2 regions of the Pseudoalteromonas sp. THAF3 genome follow, and region 2 is predicted to be linked to the other one. Evidence: predicted binding sites of a transcription regulator. Region 2 holds the regulator's gene; the other holds the start of a gene.
What was found. The regulator LexA, encoded in region 2, represses DNA repair genes until DNA is damaged. The targets are predictions, from matches to a motif close to TACTGTATNNNNATACAGTA.
Positions count from the first base shown of each region.

Region 1 (4,446 bases), 300 kb from region 2:
CTCCGGCTTCTAAAGAGGTATAGGCTAAAAAGCCTTGCAGTGGTGAGGAAAACTCTTCATCAACAGGTAATTCATACTGCTCGCAAGCGTTAATAAGCTCTTCTAAGTTTTCCACGCGAGCACGGCCTTTTTCGCCTTTTTCGGCCTGATACATGGCCATCAAACCGGTATTCTCTATGGTGTATTTTGCCTGCTCTGCGAGGGTCAACTCAGCAATACGCTGCTCCACCCCCTCAACCAACTCAATAAAGCGATTAACTGCCGTGGCGGCGCGACCAGACAAATGTTTCTGCTCTAAGATAGCCTTGGCGGCATACCATAACGGCAGCGACTCGGCTCGGGCACAGTCACGAATATGACTGAGCGTCTTATCGCCAATGCCTCGAGTTGGGGTGTTGATCACACGCTCAAAGGCGGCATCATCTTGACGATTACTCACCAGGCGCAAATAACATAATGCATCTTTGATTTCTTGGCGCTCGAAGAAGCGCATGCCGCCATAAATACGGTACTTTAATCCCTCTTGTAACAAGGCTTCCTCTAAGACTCGAGATTGCGCATTGTTACGGTAAAGAATTGCGGTATCGGTTAGCGCATTGCCTGCATCCATCCAGGTTTTTATTTTGCCAACAATAAAGCGCGCTTCATCTAGCTCATTAAAAGCAGCATAAATGGAAATAGGCTCGCCTTGATTGCCGTCGGTCCACAGGTTTTTACCCATGCGTTCTGCGTTATTCTCAATTAGAGAGTTCGCCGCTTTCAAGATGGTGGCAGTCGAGCGGTAATTTTGTTCAAGACGAATGGTTTCGGCGTCGAAGTCGTCTAAAAAGCGTTTGATATTCTCGATACGGGCACCACGCCAGCCATAGATACTTTGATCATCATCGCCGACAATCATCATACTGTTGGTATCGCCTGCGATCAGTGCTAGCCAGCGGTACTGAATGGTATTGGTATCTTGAAACTCATCCACCAGAATATGCGCAAAGCGCTGTTGATAATGGCGCAGCAAAGTGGGGTTTTGCTGCAGTACCTCGTAGCAGCGCAACAGTATTTCTGCAAAATCGACCAGTCCGGCGCGATCGCAAGCTTCTTGGTAAGCTGAGTATACACGCAGCAATAGCTGCTCATTGACATCATAGGCTTGAATGTCACCCGGGCGCAGGCCCTCATCTTTTTTGGCGCTGATATACCATGCGAGGTGTTTGGCTGGCCACTTCTTCTCATCAATATTCATGGCCTTGAGTAAGCGACGGATCATTCGCTGTTGATCATCGCTATCAAGAATTTGAAAAGACTCAGGTAGCTTGGCCTCGCGGTGATGGGCGCGCAAAATACGGTGTGCCAAGCCGTGGAATGTGCCTACCCACATGCCGCCAACGGAGCCTTGAATGGTCTGCTCGACACGAGCACGCATCTCTTTTGCGGCTTTGTTGGTAAAGGTTACGGCGAAGATGCTAAAAGGCGAGGCTCCTTCAACTTGAGTAAGCCAAGCGATGCGGTGCACCAAGACTCGGGTTTTGCCCGAGCCAGCTCCTGCTAATACCAGCATATTTTGCAACGGCGCTGCTACCGCCTCGCGTTGCTTGTCGTTTAAGCCATCAAGTAATTCAGATACATCCATCGCCGCTTTCCACCTGTCATAATTGCCACCAGTATAACAAGAGTTCCAGCTTGGCTAAATAGAATACTGTTTTTATAACCAGTGCGCTGTCTCTTTGTCATTAACTATGGTTTTGCAGGCCCTACACTGGCACTTGATGGCTTTATAGCAGCTTGCTAAATACAATCTTAGTATCGGCATCAATTTGGCTGTTAGCAGTGAGTTGTAGGTACTGATATTTCGCCAACATGGCACGCATAGCGCTAAAGCACAGCATGCTCTTAACTTGAATTTCTTGATAGCCATGGGCTTTGGCCCAGCGCTCTTGATATTGCAGCAGCGCCCTGGCTACCCCTTGAGAGCGATAACTGGGCACCACACCGCCAAGCCAGCTATAAAAACATTGTGGTGACAACGCAAAGCCCAGTTTGAAACCGATAATATGATGTTGCTGATAAGCCACGAGAGCAAGGAAAGGAGCCGCTGCGATTTTTCGCTCATAGCGAGCTAGGCTGGCCCCAGTGGCAAGCTCTGGAATACGACAGCTGAGCTGTTAAACACTCGGACAAACTAACCGGTTTAAGTGAGAATTTCGAGCTCATGGATATCGCTAATCTCCATATCCGCTAACCCCTTGTACTGGTAACTAGTCGCTTGGTTATTGAGCCATACACTCTTGCAACCAGCATTATTAGCGCCTTGTACATCGGTGTCTAAGCTATCGCCGATATGGATTATTTGTTGCGGTATGACTGCCATTGCCTGTGCTGCTTTGTGGTAAAGGTCGCTATAAGGTTTAGCACGACCGTCTGGGCCGGCCATAAACACGGCATCAAACTGGCCATGAAGGTTAAAGCGGGTGACATCGACATTGCCGTTGGTGATGGCTATCAGGCGAAAGCGTTGGCGCAAAGTGTCCAATAATGCCAGCACACTGTCGGCAACAACAATGTCACTACGGGCCTCGGCAAACGCCCGATAGGCATGTTCAGCATGGCTGTTATCAACACCCAAGTGATTCATGGCGTGAGTAAGTGCCTGCTTACGCAGGGCGGTAACATCATGCGCTAATGCTGGCTGCCGCATTAACGCCTGCTCGCGACAGTATTGCCAAAAATCAGCTTCTTGCTCGCGCCATTGCGGCAATGTTTGTAAGTAATCATGTTGCGCCTGCAGTGCAGCCTTAATAACCGGATGATTGTTATACAGCGTGTCATCCAAATCAAAACTGAGCACTTTGGCTTGCTCTAAGGCGCGATTGAATCGAATCATAGTTACTTCTGTTTTTTGGCTCTAGGGTGGGTATTATCATACACCTTGGCAAGGTGTTGAAAGTCCAAATGGGTATAAACCTGAGTGGCGGACAAGCTGCTGTGTCCAAGCAACTCTTGCACCGCGCGCAAATCACCACTGGACTCAAGTACATGCGAAGCAAAAGAGTGGCGTAGTTTGTGTGGATGTACCTGGGCACTAATCCCTTGTTTGACACCCCATTCACGCATGCGCTCACGTACGTGACGAGCAGAAATGCGCAACTTGCGCTGTGATAAAAATAGCGCATCAGAGTCTTGGCCTATCAGCGCTGGGCGTATTTTTAGCCACGAGTTTAATGCGCTAATGGCTTGGCGGCCCACAGGAACAATACGCTCTTTACGGCCTTTACCTAGGACCCGAACTTCTCCGCCACGCACGTCTATATCGGTTACATTTAAGCTCACCAGTTCGCTGATCCGCAAACCACTGGAGTACATCAGCTCCATCATGGCTTTATCACGAACTGCAAGGGGATCATCATCATCAATATCTAACAATTGATGCATTTGGTCTACATCTAAGTTACGAGGCAGGGGCTTATCGAATTTTGGCCCTTTTACGTACTGCGCCGGGTTGTCGTGGTGCTGGTGGTGAAGCTTCAAATAGCGAAAAAAAGCCCGCAGACAACTTAATTTTAAACTGACGGTACGTGCACTTAGGCCTCGTGCTCGCAATGACATGGCGAACCGACGAATATCATCCGCGCTTAAGGTCAGCCAACCATCACGCTCTTCATGATAATACCGCGCCACTTCAAGAAGTTGTCGTTGATATTGTTCTAAGGTGAGTGGCGAATATTGTTTTTCAAAACGAAGATAATCACTGTACGACTGGACAGGTGTGGCCCAAGTGTCAGCCATGGTCGAAAATGTTAGCGCCTGCGACTCGCTCATGAACTGGTAGCGAGACGCTCTTGTAATGCTTTCACAAACTCGAAGATAAAAAAGCTGTCCTGCGCGGGCTCAAAATGCAGTTCATCTTCGCTGGCAAATGCGAGCAATGCTAAGGGCGCATCCGGCTCACCAATTAAGTACAATGCCGCGCTCTTGCAGGTATGATTAAAGATCAATGCCTGCTCTTGCTCCGAGAGACGTCCTAGATAATGGCCTTGTGCGTGTAAACGGCTATTTATTAGCGGTTGCAGAGCGTCATTGTACTGAACCAACTTGCACTCGTTAAGCTGCAGTTGCTCGCAAATAAGTTGCTCTAGGCTACTGGCAAGCTCGACAAATTCGCAGTCACTCATAAGCTGGCGATGACAGGCACTGAATACTTGGTAAACCTGTTCGTTTTGCTTCGCTTGACTTACAAGTTGTTGTAATTGTTCTTGAAGAGCAAGGTTTTGTTCTCTTAATAGCTGCTGCTGGCGCAGTTGTAAGGAAGCGACGCTCTCATGCTGAGAGCCAAAGTTCATACAAGCAAACACGCCCGGATTTTCTAAAAAGAAGTCTGGGTTCTGTTGTAGGTATTTACTGACTTGCTGTGTAGTTAATTCGCTCATAAGGCTATTTGTCCGTCAAAAACATGCT
Region 1 is NZ_CP045418.1:48,907-53,352, forward strand. It holds gene uvrD (DNA helicase II) at 1-1,624, opposite strand, end outside; gene FIU82_RS00245 (GNAT family N-acetyltransferase) at 1,767-2,066, opposite strand; gene FIU82_RS00250 (HAD-IA family hydrolase) at 2,183-2,875, opposite strand; gene xerC (tyrosine recombinase XerC) at 2,878-3,810, opposite strand; gene FIU82_RS00260 (DUF484 family protein) at 3,807-4,418, opposite strand; gene dapF (diaminopimelate epimerase) at 4,415-4,446, opposite strand, start outside.
Region 1: uvrD (DNA helicase II) is a predicted target of LexA. The motif match lies at 1,689-1,708, and genes of this name have one in related genera.

Region 2 (4,446 bases):
AAAAAAGCGCCGATTTTGACGCCACAGTAAAAAAGCAATTTTTACCTACTTACGAGGCAGCGCGCCAAGGCGAGCTTTATTCTTGGCGAAAATCTGCTCGAGGCGCGTTATGTGAAATTATAGTGCTGGATCAGTTTCCTCGTAATATGTTCCGCGATACGGCCCAAGCGTTTGCAACCGATGCACTGGCTTTATGTTTGGCGCAGAATGCGGTGGAGAAAAAGTTTGCTTTAGAGCTTGATGATACCGAGCGTAGTTTCTTATACATGCCCTATATGCACAGTGAGAGCCAGGCGATTCATGTGGTGGCCGAGCAGCTTTTTCGGCCCTTAAGTAACTATAAATATGAACTGGCTCACAAAGAAATCATTGACCGTTTTGGGCGTTATCCACATCGTAATGATATTCTCGGTCGGCAATCGAGCGACACTGAACAGGCGTTTTTGAATCAGCCTGGTAGCCGCTTTTAGTTAAGGGCTTTGTGCCCAGCGCTTCGCTTGTTCACGTTGTTCATAACGAAAGGATTTAACTTCTGCATGAATAAAGTGTGCGCCAAGGTGCTGGGCAAAGTTACCAAGCAACGAATTGGTGGCAATGGCTACTTTATTCACCTTTTGATGATGGTCGCGCACAAATTGCAGATGAGAGAGTAATGCGGCAAATGAGTCCCAACCCGGAAAGTGTTCAGTAGCAATAATGAGAGCATGTAGCTTTGTATGCTGTTCAATATAAGGGTCGATAATACGCACGGCTGCTGCAAAGTCTTCTGCTGTCAGCTGGCCTTGTGGTTCGAGTAGGGCGGTATTGTGTGTTTCGTGTATAGTGATATTGAGCATATATCCTCGCCAACGAGTTCATTGGATGCTCTATCAATATAGAATATTTACTTACAAGCGGTTGGTTATTGGTGCAAGGTTGTAGGTAGTGCGCTGAGGTTTAAAGTTTCACCTACGCAGCTTTGCAGCAAACTCTGAACTTGGTCTTTTTCGTTTTGCGAGTAGCGAAGGTCATACTTGCTCATGATGTAATTAAAGCGCTGAATGTACTGACAGCGGTAATCTTGATGCGGCGGCAACCATTGCCAAGGGCCTTTTGCGCCTTTGCTACGATTTAGGCCATCATCAACAGCAAGCAAATTCTCCATATCGTTGGCAAATTGTGCCTTTTGCGAACGACTCCAGGTGGCAGCACCGTGTTCATAGGCAAATTTAAGCGGCACAATATGGTCTATATCTAAGTCATCGTCATTGCGTAGTAACTGCCCCGAATAAGGGTCATGCCACTGGCCGCTGGTGACGGTGCAGCGCGCTTGAGTGGTGTAGCTTACATCACTGTGTGATTGGGCAATCAGCACTTCAGCACGGGCATCTTGGCAGTCGTGATCGGTGTCTAGCCAATGTGGCCAGTTACCCCGATGATAACTATTTTCTGATGTTTGTTTAGTGTAGTTCTTTGGTAAACGTCCACCGTCTGCTAGACAGCTTTCTAAGTTCGCATAGGGAGTGAAAGATTGAGTGCGTTGATAATGAGCCGAGTCTTCAGGGTGACAAAGGCCGCTGCGCGACATCTTGACCGTATCGGCTTTGCACGCACCTATCGTCAGTGCCGAAATAAGTAAAAGGAACGCTGAAAATACACCTTGGCGAGTCATCTAACTGCTTAATAACATGACTAAAATAGCGCTACTTTAAAGCATTGTCGCGCATTCGTCACCTATCACTTTATGAGTATGAGGTGAGGTTGCATATGAATAAAAGCGAAGTTGCATTAATTAAGGTTGCAATGGTCAGCAAATTCCCTGATTTTATTTGCGATTTTCATTTAACTGTATATACTCACAGTTAAATGTACTGTATGGAAACCCAGTTGTATGCGCCCATTAACTAAACGCCAATCGCAAATTCTTGAGCTGATTAAAGTCTTTATTAAAGATACCGGCATGCCGCCGACGCGTGCAGAAATTGCACAAACACTGGGGTTTCGCAGTGCTAACGCCGCAGAAGAACATCTTAAGGCGTTGGCTAAGAAAGGCGTAATCAAAATGAAGCCTGGCGCGAGTCGAGGTATTCAATTGGTCGAGGAAGAAGAACCCGAACAATTGGGCCTGCCTTTAATTGGCCGTGTTGCTGCGGGCGAGCCCATTCTTGCCCAACAGCATATAGAGAGTCACTGCCAGATAGACCCATTGTTGTTCAAGCCTGCTGCAGATTATTTGCTGCGCGTAAATGGCATGAGTATGAAAGATATCGGCATTATGGATGGTGACTTATTAGCGGTACATCGCACTCAGGTGGCTGAAAACGGCCAAGTGGTGGTCGCGCGGGTTGATGAAGATGTCACCGTGAAGCGCTTAGAAAAAGCAGGGCGTAAGGTTCTGCTGCATGCAGAGAATGAAGAATTCACACCCATCGAAGTCGATTTAGAGAACGAATCCTTTAATATTGAAGGCTTAGCTGTAGGTGTGATCCGAAACGCCGACTGGATGTAATTAAATTTACTTATTTTGCCTCTAATAGGTCTGTTATTAGGGGCTTTCCCCATGTTTCCTCCTTAGCCACAGTGCTTTCTAACAGCTTGAATCTCCCTGTTAATTTATTAATAAAACGTAAACAAAAATAGTGTATTAACTTGCTATTAGCTCAATCTTTGACTAATTGGTTATATTACAGGCTTTGCTGGTCGGTTTTTCAACAGTTTATTTAGGGTCAAAGTTGTCGACTGGTAAAAGCATAATAATAACGAAGATTGGGTATTAAGCTGTAACCGCCTCTTCCTTGCATTGCGCAACAATAAGGAGATGGTACACATGAAGAAGCTGAGCTCCCTCATGTTGCTATGTCTGTTATTCCCTCAATTGGTGTCCGCGAATAGCAAGTACAACTTGCGCCAAGGGGTAACTGACATTAGCGAAAATGTTTACCAACTACACATGACCATATTTATTATATGCTGTGTGATTGGTGTGGTTGTTTTCGCGGTGATGTTTTGGGCGCTGCTCAAACACCGCAAGTCAAAAGGGGTCACCCCCGCTACCTTTCATGAAAGCACCAAAGTAGAAATACTTTGGACAGCGATTCCATTTGTTATTCTCATAGCCATGGCTGTACCGGCCACCAAAACCCTGATTGCTATGGAGGATACAACAAAGGCCGATATCACTATTAAGGTGACTGGTTCACAATGGAAATGGCACTACGAGTATATGGGCCACGATGTGGGCTTTTACTCACTGCTGTCAACGCCTCAAGAGCAAATCAAAAATGCGCAAAATAAGGGCGACAATTACCTCCTCGAAGTAGATAAACCCTTGGTTATTCCCACTAATCAAAAAGTACGTTTTTTAATGACCTCAGATGACGTCATTCACTCTTGGTGGGTGCCCGATTTTGCAGTAAAGAAAGACGCTAACCCTGGGTTTATCAACGAAGCTTGGACACGCGTAAACGAACCGGGTACGTATCGCGGCCAGTGCGCCGAGTTATGCGGTAAAGACCACGGTTTTATGCCGGTGGTCGTAGAAGCAAAACCCCCTGAAGAGTTTGACGCTTGGCTGGCAGAGCAGAAACAAGCGAAGCAAGCTCAGGCGCAGGCCGATGCTGAGCTGCTAGAACAAATCCTCTCTGAAGATGAGCTAATGGCATCGGGCGAGCAAGTGTACATCACGCGCTGCGCAGCTTGTCATCAGCCTACGGGGCTTGGTTTACCTGGAGTCTTCCCCGCCATAAAAGGCAGTCCAATAGCCACCGGCGATATTAACGACCATATCGATATTGTGGTGCACGGTAAGCCAGGGACTGCGATGCAGGCATTTGTCGGTCAACTTACGCTTAAAGAGTTGGCTGCGGTGGTTACTTACCAACGCAATGCCTTTGGTAATGAAACCGGTGACATCGTTCAACCAAGCGTGATTCAGGCCTATATTGATGGGGAGGAACAATGAGTACAGCAGCTGCAACACATGAACATCACGGGCCTGCAACCGGAATAAAACGCTGGCTTTTTACTACTAACCACAAAGACATCGGCACCTTGTACTTATTATTTTCGTTGTTGATGTTTTTAACCGGTGGCGCCATGGCAATGGTGATCCGAGCCGAGTTATTCCAACCAGGACTTCAGCTGGTTGACCCTCATTTTTTCAACCAAATGACCACAGTACATGGTTTGATTATGGTCTTCGGCGCCGTGATGCCTGCCTTCACGGGCTTAGCTAACTGGATGATCCCCATGATGATTGGCGCGCCAGATATGGCTTTGCCGCGAATGAATAACTGGAGCTTTTGGATTCTGCCATTCGCTTTTGCCATCCTATTGCTGTCGCTGTTTATGGAAGGCGGCGGTCCAGCCTTTGGATGGACCTTCTATGCGCCCTTATCAACCACCTACAGCAACGACAATACTGCCCTGTTTGTATTTGCCATTCACATTATGGGGATAAGTTCCATC
Region 2 is NZ_CP045418.1:2,983,405-2,987,850, reverse strand. It holds gene FIU82_RS14000 (DUF924 family protein) at 1-470, shown strand, start outside; gene FIU82_RS13995 (STAS/SEC14 domain-containing protein) at 471-836, opposite strand; gene FIU82_RS13990 (HNH endonuclease family protein) at 902-1,651, opposite strand; gene lexA (transcriptional repressor LexA) at 1,871-2,488, shown strand; gene coxB (cytochrome c oxidase subunit II) at 2,807-3,940, shown strand; gene ctaD (cytochrome c oxidase subunit I) at 3,937-4,446, shown strand, end outside.